3 regions of the Vreelandella sulfidaeris Esulfide1 genome follow, and region 3 is predicted to be linked to each of the others. Evidence: predicted binding sites of a transcription regulator. Region 3 holds the regulator's gene; each other region holds the start of a gene.
What was found. The regulator sigma-54, encoded in region 3, starts transcription at its own class of promoters, with help from an activator protein. The targets are predictions, from matches to a motif close to TGGCACNNNNNTTGCTNT.

Region 1 (5,642 bases), 310 kb from region 3:
ATGGATTTGCCCGTCATGTGCCACTGATAAAGCCCCTGCACCGTTAGCTCACGTGCCGCGTGACGGCCCTGCTGAGCGGCAGAGGGTTTACGCTCGCTCATTGAGTCTCTCCTAGCGGTAGCGCACGTAGCAGCGAGACCATTTCCATGGCGGCCATGGCGGCTTCAGTCCCTTTATTACCCGCTTTAGTGCCCGCGCGCTCAATCGCTTGTTCGATGTTTTCTACGGTGAGCACGCCATTGGCTACCGGGGTATCAAACTCAAGCTGCAAGTGATTAATCGCCGTGTTGCAGCCACCCGCCACGTATTCAAAATGCGGCGTTCCGCCACGAATCACAGCGCCCAGCGCAATCACTGCATCTGGCTTCATGACCTTCAGTACGCGTTTAACCGCTAGCGGCAGTTCCCAAGCACCCGGCACGTGAACGATATGAATATGCTCGGCATCGACGCCGTGACGCGTCAAGCTGTCGACAGCGCCTTCTACTAGGCTATCCACTACGTGATGGTTAAAACGACCGACGACGATGACATAATGGCCATCAACATCAACAAAAGTACCTTCAACTTGAGTCAGGGAGTGCATCAATTTATTCCTGCTGAAAGGTTGGCTCATACGCCGTGTCATTAGGGCCCAAACGCTCAACGACTTCGAGATCAAAGCCGGACAGCGCGGAGAACTTCCACGGTGAACTCAGTAATCGCATTTTACCTACGCCTAAATAGCGCAAAATCTGCGAACCGGTACCGATGGTTAAATAGTTGCCGGCACCGTCAGAATCGCTGGTACGCGGCTGACGAGTACGCTCTAAAAAGATATCCAGTTGATCTTTTAAATCCTGATGCGGACGTCCGTCATCGATCAACACAAACACCCCAGCCTTGGCGCCAGCGATCTCTTCCAGTGCGCGGTGGGCATCCCAGCGGCACTGTTCGCCTTTCATCAAGCCCATCACATCGCGCAGCGCATCGGCAAGATGCACGCGAACCGTGGTGGACTCCTCCGGCGTAGGCTGACCATTGACTAGCGCCAAATGGTGGGCGCCTTGGATGCGATCACGAAAAACATGCAGTGTCAGCTCGCCATGGGAGGTCATGACCGAAGACGCCTCCAGATGATCGATGGTCTGCTCGTTGACAATGCGGTAGTGGATCAAGTCAGCAATAGTGCCGATTTTAATCCCATGCTCGTGGGCGAACGCTTCTAGCTCAGGGCGGCGCGCCATACTGCCGTCATCGTTCATGATCTCGCAGATCACACCGCTTGGGTCGCACCCTGCCAGTGCAGCCAGGTCACACGCCGCTTCGGTATGCCCCGCCCGGCGCAGTACGCCGCCCGGCTCTGCCATCAGCGGGAAAATATGCCCCGGCTGAACGATATCGGAAGGCTTGGCATGGGGCGCTACAGCCGCTTGTACCGTGCGCGCGCGATCTGCAGCGGAAATCCCGGTAGTCACACCTTCAGTCGCCTCAATTGAGAGAGTGAACTTGGTGCCAAAACCAGAACCATTATCGCGCACCATTAACGGCAAGTTAAGTTGCTCACAGCGGGCACGTGTCATCGGCATACAGATCAGACCACGGGCGAAACGGGCCATAAAGTTGATATGCTCGGCCTGCACTTTTTCGGCGGCCATGATGATATCACCTTCGTTCTCGCGATCCTCGTCGTCCATGAGAATCACCATTTTGCCCTGGCGGATATCGTCCACCAGCTCGGCGATAGGGGCTAAGCCTCTAGAGGAGGAATGCGCCATGGAATCTCCAATTTATGTAGTCACGAACGGTTGTTGCGAAAGATCGTCGCGAAAGACTGTCGCGAAAGACTGTCGCAAAAGACAGTCACGTTAGCTGCGATTTCGCGCGTCAGGGTACCTTGCTCTCGCTAAATTCACCAGATGTGCCGGTTGCGCTAGTCGTCTGGGGGGAAGCGATAATACGCCAATCACGCCCCACCGCTCGCATATCATGAATCGTTAATCGCCGCTGATCGGCCATGCGTGAAAGCCCCGGCAACGCAAATAACGGCCGAGCTTCACCGCCTAACAGCGTGGGCGCTACAAACAACTGTAGCTCATCGATCAATGCCGCATCGAGCAGTGCGCCCGCCAGCGTCGCACCGGTTTCCACCAGCAGTTCATTAACCTGCTCATGTTCGGCTAACCACTGCAGCATCAAAGCAAGGTCGATGCGGCCATCACTGCCGGCCGGCAACACATGGATTTCAGCGCCAGCCTGTGTAAGACGCGCACGCTTTTCAGCCGTGTGGGCAGGGGTAGTAATCACCAGTGTTCGCCCCGGCTCACTCAAACAGGCCGCCGCCAGGGGCAACCGCAACCGGGTATCTAAAATCACCCGCAGGGGTTGGCGCTGTACTGCCTCAGCAGCGTTGGCAAGCTGTAGCTGATCTGCACGCAAGGTAAGCCGCGAATCGTCCATGATAATGGATTCTACGCCGCTTAATATCGCGCTGGAACGCGCTCTCAGCCGCTGAACTTGCGCGCGCGCCTCAGGGCCGGTAATCCACTGGGACTCCCCGGAGCCCATGGCGGTGCGGCCATCTAAACTCATCGCCATTTTCAAACGCACAAAGGGACGCTGCCGGGTCATACGAGCGATAAAACCAGGATTCAGAGCACGCGCTTCACTTTCGAGCAACCCTACCGCCACCTCAATGCCGGCTTCTTCAAGCAAGCGGATGCCACGTCCACTAACCTGGGGGTTGGGATCCTGCATAGCGATCACTACCCGAGCCACCTTGGCCTCTAGGAGAGCAACAGCACAGGGACCGGTACGTCCAGTATGCGAGCAAGGCTCAAGGGTGACGTAAGCGGTCGCGCCTTTGGCGTGTTCACCAGCGGCATTTAACGCGTGGATTTCCGCATGGGGCTCACCGGCACGCAGATGAAAGCCTTCACCGACCACTTGATCATCGCGCACAATCACGCAGCCCACCCGTGGGTTGGGGTCGGTGGTATAAAGCCCTTTTTGAGCCAGCTTTAGCGCCCGCGCCATATAGCGGTGATCGGCTTCGCTAAACACAGCACTCATTTTGACGGCGCGCTCTTGTTTGAGGGCTCTTGGGAAAGCCGATCGATCTCAGCGCGGAACTCATCCAAGTCCTGAAACTTACGATACACCGAGGCAAACCGAATATAGGCCACATGATCGAGGGTTTTAAGCGCTTGCATTACCGACTCGCCGATATCACGCGCGTTGATCTCGCGATCGCCCCGCGCGCGCAAGGTTTGGCGAATGCGCTCCACCGCCGCCTCAATGGCTTCTGCGCTGACTGGACGCTTTTCCAGCGCACGCAACATGCCTGCCCGCAGCTTGGCTTCATTAAAACTTTCCCGCGAACCGTCGGACTTCACCACGCGAGGCATGACGAGCTCAGCGGTTTCGTAGGTGGTAAAGCGCTCCTGGCAGCTCGCACATTGGCGGCGACGGCGTACTTGGTCACCATCGGCTACCAACCGAGAATCAGTCACTCGAGTATCGTTTGCACCACAAAAAGGGCAATGCATGGCGGTCAACCTATTGTCAGCTCGTGTCGGCTTACGGCACGAGTTAGCGTGTTATAACCTGTTAATGTGTGTGCTATTAATAACGTTTAAACGTGACATCAACCTCGTATTGTAACAATTTGGCACACAAGCTGCAGTGTTTGTGGCAGATTGTTTATCAGGAGCTCTCAATGTCTTCCTTTGAACAGACCGTTCACGGTTACCTCAGTCACCTGTATGGGCCCCGTGCTGGCGAAGTTCAGCGCCGTTTAAACCAGCATATTGAGCACTTTCTTTCGCTTGCCCCCTTTTCACCCGCCCCCGACGATGCACCGTCTAAAAACGCACCCTCTTGGAGCGAAAAGGATCAATGGGTGATTAGCTATGGCGATTCTATTATAGAAGAGGGTGTGCCGCCGCTGGCGGTGCTGAGCGATTTTCTTCAAGTGCGATTGGGCGAACGTATCAGCGGCGTCCATGTGCTTCCGTTCTTTCCCTGGAGTAGCGACGACGGTTTCTCAGTCATCCACTATCGCGAGGTTAACAGTGAGCTAGGTGACTGGTCACATATTCGCGAGCTCGCAAGCCACTACGACTTGATGGCGGACCTGGTACTTAACCACGTTTCCCGGGAATCTCTGTGGTTCGTCGATTATCTGAGCGGTAGCCAGCCCGGCCGCGATTACTTTATCGAAGTCGATCCCGATACCGATGTCTCTCAAGTGGTTCGTCCACGCAGCAACCCGCTGCTGGTGCCTGTATCTACCCGGCGTGGCACCCGTTACCTGTGGGCAACGTTCTCCGAAGACCAGTTAGATTTAAATTTTGAACACCCTGATGTACTGCTGGAGTTCGTAGGCATTTTGCTGTTCTACCTTGAACAAGGCATGCGAATTATCCGCCTGGATGCAGTGGCCTTTCTATGGAAGCGACTAGGCACCCCCTGCATTCACCTGCCGGAGACGCATACTGTCATACGCCTGCTGCGGGCCATTGTGGATTATGTTGCCCCCGGCACCTTACTGGTGACTGAAACCAACGTTCCTCATCAAGAGAACATCAGCTATTTCGGGCTGGAACGGCTCCCCAAAGGCCCGCCCGATGAAGCCCATATGATTTACCAATTCACCCTACCGCCCCTACTGTTACATACCCTAACGCGGGGAGAAGCACGCACCCTGCAAACCTGGCTTGCCAGCCTGCCCGTGCTGCCTGACCACTGCACTTACCTGAACTTTACCGCCAGCCACGACGGCATTGGCGTGCGCCCGCTGGAAGGCCTACTGCCTGATCACGAGCGAGACGCGCTGTTAGAACTGATGCACCGTTTCGGCGGTTTTGTCAGCATGCGCAGCAATCCGGATGGCAGCGACACGCCTTACGAGATCAATATCACGTGGTTTGAAGCCATGCGCGGCACCCGCCGAGGCCAGGACCCTTGGCAAATTGCCCGCTTCCTATGTAGCCAAGCGATTATGCTGAGCTTACAGGGGATTCCCGCGCTTTATATCCATACGTTAACGGGCACGCTCAATGACGTAGAAGGGGTTGAACGCAGTGGACGTCTGCGTTCGATTAATCGTCGGCGCTGGCAGCGCAGCGAGCTGGACCTGCTATTAGATAGCCCCTCGACCCCCACCCACGATGTTTTCCACGCTTTAAACCGGCTGCTCGACCAGCGCCGCCAGGAGCCCTGCTTTCACCCCAATGCCGCGCAGCGAGTATTGGACTCAGCCCCCGAACTGTTGGCGGTGGAACGTGGCCCACTGCAGGATGGGCGTCGCTTATTAGCACTGTATAACGTCTCCGACCTGCCGCTTCCCTTAGAAAACGTGGGCGAAGCGGTTACCCAATCGCTCAGTAAGCACGCCTGGCAAGCGCTTGACTCAAATAACCCTTGGGTCGCTGAAGGCGCCCTGCCCCCTTATGCCGTGCGTTGGCTGGTCGCTCTTAGCTAGTTAGCTAGATTATAGGGGCGATGATTGGCTTCATCGCCCCTATGTATCTTTTGACCTCAACAAGAGAAATTAACCAAAAAAATACCGCTAAGGTATCGGCGCGTCATGCCGATAAAGAATAAGAACTCAATTACAATAAAATAGGAAAAACATGACTCGTTTAACAACAACACAAAAA
Region 2 (5,642 bases), 1.3 Mb from region 3:
GCGCCCACTATCGCGCACGGCTGACAGAGGTCTTTAATCAGCATGCCATGGATGACACGCCTGCAGCACTTGAGCGTTTTATTCAGGCACAGTTGACCTGGGATGTCGCCATGGCCCAACGTTTGGCCGAGGCCGCAGAGAGCGGCGCCCTGGCCGTCGGCTTAATGGGTTTGGGCCATGTTACGTATAACGAAGGCGTCGCCTATCAACTAAACGCCTTGGGCATTAACGACACGCTAAGCCTGCTGCCCTGGCAAACGAACCAATGCGAGCTTCCCGCAACCACCTATGCCGACGCGGTCTATATCCTCGCCAACGAGTAGTCTTTATTCATCGGCCAACGCTGGCAGCAGGGTTTTTAGTTTTCGGGTGAGTGTATTACGTCCCCAGCCTAGCAGTTCAGCGGCTTCGCCCTTGCGCCCGCCAGTATGTTTAAGCGCTGTCTCAATCAGAATCCGCTCAAAATCAGGCACCGCTTCTTCCAGTAGATGCGTATGGCCTTCGGCCAGGGCATGATCCGCCCAGTCACGAAACGCCGTGCGCCAGTCACCGTGGGCGCTGCTTTCTGAGGCACTCGGCGAACGCAGCTCCGGTGGCAGGTCCTCAACGAGAATTTCTCGCCCCGACGCCATTACCGTGAGCCAGCGGCAGCTGTTTTCCAACTGCCGAACGTTGCCGGGCCATGGTAAACGCGTTAGGTGGGCCTCCGCTTCGCTGGTTAACACCTTAATATCGGTGGCGAGTTCTTTCGCCGCTTCGGCTAAAAAATGTCGCGTTAAGCGGGGAATGTCTTCGCGCCGTTCAGCAAGCTTGGGCAAATGAATACGAATCACATTCAGCCGATGGAACAAATCCTCCCGAAACCGGCCATCTTCTACCAACACCTCTAGGTTTTGGTGCGTGGCAGCGATGATACGCACGTCTACTTTGACCGGTGTATGCCCGCCGACGCGATAGAATTCACCGTCAGCCAGCACTCGCAGCAGACGCGTTTGAGTTTCCGACGGCATGTCACCGATTTCATCTAAAAACAGCGTGCCGCCATTGGCTTGTTCAAACCGCCCCTGGCGCTGCTGCGCCGCCCCGGTGAAGGCGCCCTTCTCATGGCCAAACAGCTCCGATTCGATCAAGTCGCGGGGAATCGCCGCCATGTTTAACGCAATAAACGGCTTACCCGCGCGCGGGCTATGCTGATGAAGCGCCTGGGCAACGCGCTCCTTCCCCGTACCCGACTCGCCATTAATCAATACGGTGATATGCGAGTGAGAAAGGCGGCCAATGGCACGGAACACCTCCTGCATTGCAGGGGCTTCACCTATAATCTCGGCGTTCAAACCTTCAGGTACAGTGACCGGGCGTTGGCGTTCACGGGCATGTGCGACAGCACGACGTACCAGTGCCAGCGCTTCGTCAACATCGAACGGCTTGGGCAGGTATTCAAAGGCCCCGCCCTGATAAGAAGCAACGGCACTATCTAGATCAGAATGCGCGGTCATCACAATCACCGGCAGGTCGGGGTGTGCTTCCCGCACGCGTGCCATTAAATCCAGACCGTCGATACCGGGCATGCGTATATCGGTCACCAGCACGTCCGGCGGGCTTTCCAATAAGCGTGTCAGTGCCACGTCGGCGCGCTCAATACACTCAACGTCAAGATCGGGTTGCGCCAATGCGCGTTCCAGCACCCAGCGGATAGCGCGGTCATCATCGACAATGACCACCCGCGCAACATCATTACGTGCAGCCTCAGTCATGACGCTTCTCCGGTGAAGTTAATAATCATTGGAATCAGTAAACGAAATTCGGTGTGACCCGCTCGTGAGTCGCATTCAATCAATCCTTGATGTTGGTGCAAAATCGACTGGGCGATAGAAAGCCCAAGGCCACTGCCTTCTGCTCGCCCTGACACCATGGGATAAAACAACGTTTCCTGTAGCGCATCTGGAATGCCGGGACCGTTATCAATGACCGCTACTTCGCTGACTAAACGATGCCGTTCAGCGCCGAGGGTAAATTGACGACGGGCGCGGGTGCGCAGTATTAGGGTAGGCGCCGGCGTTTGCGCATCGCTCATGGCCTGCACGGCGTTGCGCGCGACATTAAGCACCGCTTGAATCATTTGCGATTCATCGCCGGAAAGGTCAGGCAAGCTCGGATCATAATCACGACTGATTTCAACGCTGGGATGCTCGGCAATCAACAGCGACCGCACCCGTTCGAGCACTTTGTGAATATTAACCGGTTCGTGCTTGAGTATTCGGTTAGGGCCGAGCATGGAGTCGACCAGATCGCGCAGACGATCCACCTCTTCCACAATAATATGGGTATATTCGCGCAGCGTCGGGTTGTCTAAATCCCGCTCTAACAGTTGCGCAGCACCGCGAATGCCGCCAAGCGGATTTTTGACTTCATGGGCAAGCCCGCGGGCCAACACCTTGATCGTCTCTTGGCGGGTAGTGAGCGCTTCTTCTCGGGAGATTTGCATTAGCCGGTCCCGCGGCTCAACTTCTAACAGCAGTTCATCGTCAGATAATGGTGTCACCGTATAGTCGACGGTGAGTGGTTCACTATTCAGGGGCGTAATACGCGCTTCGCGCTGAGTATAAGGGTGAAAAGCATCCCGTGCTTTGGCTAACACATCATCAATACTTTCATCACCGCCGAGTAGCGTATCCAGGCTGATCCCGTGAACTCGGCTAAGGCTGACCGCCAATAAAGCTTCAGCGGCAGGGTTCATCCAGCGCACACGCAGCTCGCCGTCTAACAGCAATACCGCCGTGGTGAGATGTTCAAGCAAACGCTGATGCATGGTGGTGTCCTGAGAAATTGCGTCTTCCATCGCGGTGATAGACCTACAGGTGGATGATCAATGTGGGAACTGCAAAAAGCGCGCCAATTATTCCTTTATGCCTAGTTGCACGGCTTGCGGGCAAAGCGGCGGGGATAGATGAATCGTTTTAGCGCAATCGCGACATTAAATGCGCCCACGATTGCACTATTTTAGTGCACTGAGACTTTTAATGGCCCTTTTAAGGAACCGTAATCGTCACCGCCGGGGTGCGGTGCTGTAACCGCTGGCTGCTGTCCAGTAACTCTGCTTGAAGTTCGTGCTGCCCCGCAGGCAGCCCCGTTAACCAGAAAACATCACTGTGCAGCGCGGTTTGGCTAATCTCTCCATTCACTAACAGCCGCACTTGGTGGTCTTCACGCAGCGGTGGCGCAATTGCCACCTCCACCGCGGTGCTTCGCTCCGTCAGGCGTGCGCCTTGCTGGGGCAGCGCAATAGAAAAGTGGTCATAGGGCATAAAGGGCTGCCCTGGTTTGCCACGTGGGCGCATAGCAGCGGGCGTGGTTTCACTGGAAGAGGACATCGCTGACTTTAATGCTGGCGGCAGGCTAGGCAATGGCGTCAGTTCTAATGCCTCGCCGCCACGGCCAGGGTTATCGGTAAACGTAATGTTGCCATGCTCATCGGTGACCCGGTAAACCGTTTGCCCGAACACCGTACCGCCCATTCCCCCCACGCCTAAAAAAGTGATCAGCACACCGCTCATCACGACTGCATTGACCTTGTTCATAGCCTCCCCTTGCAACGCTTCTCAGTCCCCAGTAACAAAAAAACCCCGCCGTAGCGGGGTTCTATTAGCCATCATTGTTACCACCACCTAGCTGATAGTAACAGCCAGTGTCGAGTAACGCTGATTAGCAGCTGTACTTAACAGCTGTACTTAACAGCTATAGTACATATCAAACTCGATGGGGTGCGTGGTCATACGAATACGCTCCACTTCTTCCATCTTGAGGTCGATGTAGGCATCGATCATTTCGTCGGTGAACACGCCACCCTCGGTCAAGAACGCGCGGTCAGCATCGAGTGCTTCCAACGCTTGGTCCAGGCTATGCGCTACAGTCGGTACGGACTTGCCTTCTTCTGGCGGCAGGTCGTACAGGTTTTTATCCATGGCATCGCCAGGATGAATCTTGTTCTTAATACCGTCGATACCGGCCATCAACATGGCAGAAAACGCCAGGTAGGGGTTAGCGGTCGGGTCAGGGAAACGAGTTTCAACGCGTTTGCCTTTCGGGCTAGCGGTATACGGAATACGGATGGAAGCAGAGCGGTTACGCGCGCTGTAAGCCAACATAACGGGTGCTTCAAAACCTGGCACGAGACGCTTGTACGAGTTGGTAGACGCGTTAGTGAACGCGTTCAGGGCACGAGCGTGCTTGATGATACCGCCAATGTAGAAAAGTGCCATTTCAGACAAACCCGCGTACTCGTCACCGGCGAACTGGTTTTGACCATCTTTCCAGAACGACTGGTGGACGTGCATACCAGAACCGTTGTCACCCACCAGCGGCTTAGGCATGAAAGTGGCGGTTTTGCCGTAAGCATGTGCCACGTTGTGGATCACATACTTCATTTCCTGAACTTCGTCAGCTTTCTTCACCAACGTGTTGAATTTAACGCCGATTTCGTTCTGACCTGCGTTAGCAACTTCGTGGTGGTGAACCTCAACCGTCTGGCCAATGGCTTCCAGCGTGTTACACATCGCACCACGGATATCGTGGAAGCTATCAACCGGGGGAACCGGGAAGTAGCCGCCTTTAACGCGCGGACGGTGGCCTAAGTTGCCGCCTTCTACTTGATTACTGGTCGCCCAAGCACCTTCGTCAGACGTGATTTTATACATGGAACCCTGAATGTCAGACTTCCAATGCACTTCGTCAAAGATAAAGAATTCAGGCTCAGGACCAAAGAAGGCGGTGTCGCCCAAGCCAGTCGACTGCAGGTAAGCTTCTGCACGCTTAGCAATAGAGCGCGGGTCACGATCGTAGCCTTGCATAGTGGCCGGCTCGATGATGTCGCAGCGAAGTACGAGTGTGGCATCTTCGGTGAAGGGGTCAAGGTAACCAGTACCGTCTTCCGGGCTCAGAATCATGTCTGATTCGTTAATACCCTTCCAGCCTTCAATAGAAGAGCCATCAAACATTTGGCCATTCTCAAAAAACTCTTCGTTCACATCACGGGCAGGCACAGTCACGTGCTGCTCTTTACCGCGCGTGTCGGTGAAACGCAGATCTACCCATTTAACATCATGTTCTTCAATTAGCGCGAGAGTCTTGGCTGACATAGTGTCCTCCGGTATGAGCGTGGCTTAAAGCTAACGACAGTAAGCTACCGATAAAAGTGTTGTTCGACAAAATACGTGCTAAACCGCACGTTTGTCATTCTTGTTCACTCAACGTTTGCCTGCATTGAAATACAAAACCGTTCAGCGAGCATTTCAGACCGGCTATCGTTTTAGCACGCCGCAAGGCTTATGCCTACGACCCGCTAGCCGCTACAAAATACAATGCAGAGAGCATGCCAAATGTGCACCAATATGGCATAGAAAAAACGTAAGCAACTGTTTCTTAAATATTTAAAAATAGATTCTGATGCATCCTGATGACGCATAAAGTCCAAAGAGCTGCTAACAAGCCTCTTTAACAACCTTTGACGCACCAAAATAGAACAAAAATAACCGCCAATGCACCAAAATGTGCACTAAAAATACTGAGCACCCTTTTTTGGCCCGCAAGCTTTTTTACTTGCTACTCAAATGAAGCAGATACTACAATAAATTACAATTTGAGAG
Region 3 (5,642 bases):
GTTAGGTATGCAAACCACGGGCAATGCTGGTGGGGCGCGTAACGTGCGTTTAGCGACACCGCTGCAATCCCGTGAAAGTCTATTGCAAGAAATGGGGCGGGGTATTTGGGTAACCGAGTTGATGGGGCAGGGCGTTAACGGTGTTACCGGTGATTATTCCCGTGGGGCAGCAGGTTTTTGGGTCGAAAACGGCAAAGTACAGTACCCGGTCGAAGAGTTTACGATTGCCGGAAAACTGGAGCGGATGTTTGCTGGGTTAGTGGGTATTGGTGATGATACCGATACCCGTGGCAGCGTACACACGGGAAGCTGGTTAATAGATGCAATGACGGTGGCTGGTGACTAACAAGTAAAAGCGGGCGGTTACTGATCTTCTTCAAAACGGGCTTCGAACAGCGCTTGAATAGCATCAAGCGCCTGTTCGGCGTCGTCCCCTTCTGCATTGACCTTTAGCTCAGTTCCGCAAGGGGCAGCTAGCATTAGCAATGACATAATATTAGCGGCGTCGGCCACCTGATGTTGCTTGTAGACCCGTATTTTTGCCGTGAAATGTTGGCCGCATTTAACCAGTTTAGTGGCTGCGCGTGCATGTAAACCGCGTTGGTTTGTGAGTGTGAGTATTCTTTCTGGCACCCTGGTTCCTTTTCGCCGAGTGGTGTCATTATGGGTAGAGGCACTTAAGAGGTTTCTTGTCGCTCGTCGCTGTAATCATTGCTGGCTAAAGGTACGGTTGGCTGACCTCCCAACGTATATTGCAGCCCTAGTTCGCGATGACGTAATTGAATCTCGCCTATGCTGTGTGCCAGTCTCTCAGCTAATTGTTCGACCATATAGACCGAACGGTGTTGGCCACCCGTGCAGCCAATAGCGATAGTCATGTAGCTGCGTTGGCTATTCTTATAAGCAGGTAGCCAACGTTCAAGCCATGCCTGAATATCGTCTCTCATGGCATCAACAATCGGGTAGCTGCTTAAAAAAGCCGCAATATTAGCGTCGCGTCCAGTGAATTGACGTAGCGTGGGATCCCAGTAAGGATTAGGCAAACAGCGCACGTCGAATACCAGATCGGCGTCTAACGGTACACCCCGTTTGTAACCGAAAGATTCAAGTGTCAGTGTCAACTTATCGCGCCGTTGGTGCGCTACTTGGTCGGTAATGCGTCGACGTAAATCGTGTACCGATAAGCGTGATGTATCGATGAGTAAGTCGGCTAGATCACGAATATCGTGCAGTGTTTCTTCTTCTTTATTAATCGCCTCTTCCAACGTCATTTCACTATCGCGCGTCAGCGGATGGCGCCGTCGCGTAGCGGAGTAACGTTCAAGCAGTATACGCGCATCGGTCGTCAGGTAGATGACTTGAAAATCAATCTTACGCTGGCATAGCTCCTCTAACAGCGAGGGCAGACGCTCCAGTGCACCGGGTAGGTTGCGAGCATCGATGCTGACCGCCAAGTGGGTGCGGCCTCCCTGGTGGCGTAGTTCGTCAACCAACGACCCCAGCAGCATGGCGGGAAGATTATCAATGGCGTAATAGCCAAGATCCTCGAGCGCTTGTAAGGCAATAGATTTACCTGACCCTGAGCGGCCGCTAATAATCACCAGTTGCATAGAGTCTCTCTTTGCTTTGATCAAGCTGCGTTGAGGGTGGTAAGCGGAAACAGTTGTTTGAACTGCTCAAAAACAGGTTTGTACGGCCCTCAGGTTGCTGATTGCTCACGAATCTTGCCAGTAATCAGCTCAAGTAGCTCACGCTGGCTGCCTGCTTTACGCAACTGCTGACGTGTGTCCGCATCATTCATAATGGTCGCCACCTGGCCTAGCAGAGAAAGGTGCGTATCATCGGCTTCTTCCGGCACTAGCAGTACAAACACCAGATCTACCGGGTCGCCGTCGATAGCATCAAAATCAATCGCTTCTGCCAGTTTTAAAAACCCTGCGATAGGGGCAGAGCAGTGTGGGCTGCGCGCGTGGGGAATAGCCACACCGTTACCAATACCTGTACTGCCTAAGCGCTCTCGACCGATTAAACGGCTAAACACTTCTTGACTGTCCAGGCTGGGAATATTTTGGGCAATAAAGGTGCTGAAAAACTCCAGCACCCTTTTTTTGCTGCCCCCGGGTACGTCGAAGAGGACACGTTCCGGGGGGAGTATGGTTTCCAACGTCATTGAATTAACGCACACCTGCGCCTTGGGCGCGGGCTTGTGCTTTTTCCTTATGTTTAACGAGTTGACGGTCAATTTTGTCCGCTAGTGCGTCAATAGCGGCGTACATATCACTGTCTATGGCTTCGGCATGTAAGTCAGCGCCTGCAGCATGCAGTGTACAGGCGGCATGCTGGCGCTCCTTCTCTACTGATAGGGTGACTTGCACCGTGGTTATATTGTCGTAATGGCGCTCTACACGTTCAAGCTTTTCGTTGACATAGTCACGCAAGGCGTCGGTCAGTTCTACGTGATGACCAGTGATATTAACTTGCATTGACGTACTCCTTATCCATCGGACTGTACTTCGATTGTAACCCTTTTTGCCGCGTTGCAAAGCCCTTGTCGAGAGTTTCCCTGAGAGGGTGACGAGTGCTAGCGCAAACGGCGCCGTTCACTGGAGGAGGGAATGCCCATCGCTTCGCGGTATTTGGCCACCGTGCGACGTGCCACCTGGATGCCCCCCTCATCTAAGAGCGTGACTAAGCGGCTATCCGAAAGCGGCTTGCCAGGCGGCTCTTCTTGGATCAGTTTCTTGAGCCGTGCGCGGATAGCCGTACTGGAGTGGCTATCGCCATCCTGCCCACTTACCTGGCTCGAGAAAAAATATTTGAGCTCAAAAACGCCCCGCGGTGTATGGATATATTTCTGAGTAGTTACCCGTGAAATAGTCGACTCGTGCATTTCCACGGCTTCGGCGATATCGGCGAGTATTAAAGGTTTCATCGCTTCTTCGCCATGCTCTAAAAAGCCAATTTGTCGGGTGATAATTTCACGGCCAACACGTAGCAGCGTATCGTTGCGGCTTGAAAGACTCTTAATCAGCCAGCGAGCTTCCTGAAGATGCTCTTTAAGAAACTGGTTGTCCTGACTTTTGTCTGCACGCTTTATCAAGCTGGCATAGTCAGGTTGTATCCGCAGCCGTGGCAGCGCCTCGGGGTTGAGTTCTAAATGCCAGCCTTCATGGTCATGGCGTACGACGAGATCCGGCGTTACGTAGCTGTCGTCGGTATCGCCATAGGCGCTGCCTGGGCGTGGATCAAGACTGCGTATTAGCAAAATGACATCCGCCAACTGATCATCATCAAGCCCCAGTCGGCGTTTTAGCAAGCGCATGTCATCTTTGCCCAACGCTTCAAGAAACTGTCGCACTAAGCGGCGGGCGGGGACCAGTAGCGGGGTATCATCAGGAAGGGCCGCTAGCTGCAGCATTAGGCATTCACGCAGGTCGCGGGCAAAGATACCCGTTGGCTCAAACTGCTGGAGCTTGAGCAAGATGGTTTCTACCTCGCGCTGGCTAAGTCCGTCAATGCCTTGAGCGCGAAGCCCTTCACGGATGTCATTGAGCGGTTGGGTTAAATAGCCGTTAGCGTCTAGCGCATCGATTAAGCTCTCCGCAACCTGCTGTTCACGCTCGCCAAAATCGGTCATCGCCAGTTGCCATAGCAAGTGCCCATGAAGGCTCTGGCCGGCAGCCTGACGCTCAAAGTCGGGCCCTTCACTACTGCTGGCGCCGTGACTTCCGATATCCTGGTAGGTATCTGACCAATCGCTATCTACTGATAATTCGGTGGGAATACTCTCGGACCACTCTTCTTCTTTAGGCTCGCTGACGGCCTGTTCGCTAAATTCATCTTCCTGTTCCAACAGGGGGTTGGCGTCTAAGGCCTGCTGAATTTCTTGACGAAGGTCCAGCGTTGATAGCTGTAACAGGGCGATGGCCTGCTGCAGCTGAGGTGTCATGGTCAGCTGTGTGCCGATACGCAGTTGTAGAGAAGCTTTCATGACCATCTGAGAACCACTCGTTATTCAGAATCCTCCACCCTAGTGCGAGTGAGGACCAGGTGCAAGTGCAATAAGCATGCCATTGGTGGTAAAGTCATTGTAGAGCACTATTTATAGGCCAAAAATAAGCGTCAGAATTAAGAAAAGCCTTACAGACGAAAGTCAGCACCCAAATAAACGTCTCTCACCTTCTGGTTTGTGAGAATGGCATCTGGAGAGCCGCTAGCGATGATTTGACCATCACCCACGATATAGGCGATATCACAAATATCGAGCGTTTCACGCACATTGTGATCAGTAATTAGCACACCAATATGGCGCTGCTTTAGCGCACGGATGATGGTTTTTATCTCGCCTACCGAAATGGGGTCTACGCCAGCAAAAGGTTCATCAAGCAAAATAAAGGCAGGCTCTGTCGCTAGTGAGCGTGCGATTTCCACGCGCCTTCTTTCCCCGCCCGATAGGCTCATGCCTAAATTGTCGCGAATATGCGTGATATGAAAGTCTTCCAGCAAAGCCTCTAAGCGCTGTTCCCGATCGCTGCGGTTAAGCTCTTTGCGGGTTTCGAGTATCGCCATAATATTATCGGCAACCGATAATTTACGGAAAATAGATGCCTCTTGGGGAAGGTAACCAATTCCCGCCGCTGCGCGCTCATGCATGGGAGCGCGCGTTAAGTCCACATCGTCGATGCCTACCTCGCCAGCATCGGATTTCACCAGCCCCACAATCATATAAAACGAGGTGGTTTTGCCCGCCCCGTTGGGGCCGAGCAAGCCCACAACGCTACCTTGGGAAATTTCTATATTGATGTCTTTAACCACTCGGCGCCGCTTGTAGCTTTTTGCCAAATGGTGAGCATAAAGGGTTTTAATCGGTGCGGTATCTGCTGTTGCCACGGCTTGGCTCCTACTGTTCCGGCTGAAGAGTCATGCGTATGCGCTGGGACTCGCTGCCATCAACGTCAGAGCGCGCTTGAATCACCTCACGGTCAATAAAATACTCAAGGCGACCGCCTCTAAAAGTATCCTCTTGCTGAATGAGCTCGGCTTGGTCGATCAACTCTACACGGCGCTCGGCGACGTGATAGATAATACGCCTCGCCCAGCCTTCGGTAGGGCCATCTTGCCCTTCAGCTTGATGGCGTAAATAGGCGCGCTCACCGGTGGCCGTCGCCAGGGCAAGCTCGCCTGCCTCATTGCGTTCAATTTCTACCCGCTCGCCACGTAATTGCATTTCGCCTTGACGAATTTCTACATCTCCCGTGTAAACGGCGGTGCCTGCCCGCTGATCAAGGTCTAAGCGGTCTGCTTCCACTTCTACCGGGGCCTGTTGTGAAGAAGTGCCCGTTTGGGCCAGTGCCGATAGCGGTAGCGAAAGCGCAAAAAAGCTAGTGTAGAAAACGGCTGTATAAATGATAGCTTTCATGGTGATTCCTATTAGCGTTGCGTGGCCGGAGGATGTATACCGCGCACATTATCAGTTAAGCGAACCTGGCTATCGTTAAGCCACGCGTCCATACGTGAAGCCGTCATCTGCTGGGGCGGTTGCTGCAACACTACCGGTGTTTCACTCCACGCGTGCTGGTTTAATCCATCATAATGCAATAGCTCGGTATCTAACTGCCAACCTTCGTCTGGAGCGATCAGGT

Region 1: the regulator sigma-54 is predicted to act here: its motif matches at 3,648-3,665, upstream of ACW44H_RS05735 (sugar phosphorylase).
Region 2: the regulator sigma-54 is predicted to act here: its motif matches at 2,878-2,895, upstream of glnL (nitrogen regulation protein NR(II)).

The regions. Positions count from the first base shown of each region.
Region 1 is NZ_CM133364.1:1,232,984-1,238,625, reverse strand. It holds gene nusB (transcription antitermination factor NusB) at 1-101, opposite strand, end outside; gene ribH (6,7-dimethyl-8-ribityllumazine synthase) at 98-586, opposite strand; gene ribBA (bifunctional 3,4-dihydroxy-2-butanone-4-phosphate synthase/GTP cyclohydrolase II) at 591-1,757, opposite strand; gene ribD (bifunctional diaminohydroxyphosphoribosylaminopyrimidine deaminase/5-amino-6-(5-phosphoribosylamino)uracil reductase RibD) at 1,867-3,051, opposite strand; gene nrdR (transcriptional regulator NrdR) at 3,048-3,527, opposite strand; gene ACW44H_RS05735 (sugar phosphorylase) at 3,698-5,464, shown strand; gene ACW44H_RS05730 (methyl-accepting chemotaxis protein) at 5,616-5,642, shown strand, end outside.
Region 2 is NZ_CM133364.1:233,005-238,646, reverse strand. It holds gene ACW44H_RS01165 (ChaN family lipoprotein) at 1-323, shown strand, start outside; gene ntrC (nitrogen regulation protein NR(I)) at 327-1,754, opposite strand; gene glnL (nitrogen regulation protein NR(II)) at 1,751-2,809, opposite strand; gene ACW44H_RS01150 (DUF4124 domain-containing protein) at 3,030-3,578, opposite strand; gene glnA (glutamate--ammonia ligase) at 3,729-5,135, opposite strand.
Region 3 is NZ_CM133364.1:1,538,850-1,544,491, forward strand. It holds gene pmbA (metalloprotease PmbA) at 1-346, shown strand, start outside; gene ACW44H_RS07040 (HPr family phosphocarrier protein) at 364-633, opposite strand; gene rapZ (RNase adapter RapZ) at 678-1,610, opposite strand; gene ACW44H_RS07050 (PTS sugar transporter subunit IIA) at 1,700-2,170, opposite strand; gene hpf (ribosome hibernation-promoting factor, HPF/YfiA family) at 2,175-2,483, opposite strand; gene ACW44H_RS07060 (RNA polymerase factor sigma-54) at 2,582-3,997, opposite strand; gene lptB (LPS export ABC transporter ATP-binding protein) at 4,141-4,890, opposite strand; gene lptA (lipopolysaccharide transport periplasmic protein LptA) at 4,901-5,419, opposite strand; gene lptC (LPS export ABC transporter periplasmic protein LptC) at 5,431-5,642, opposite strand, start outside.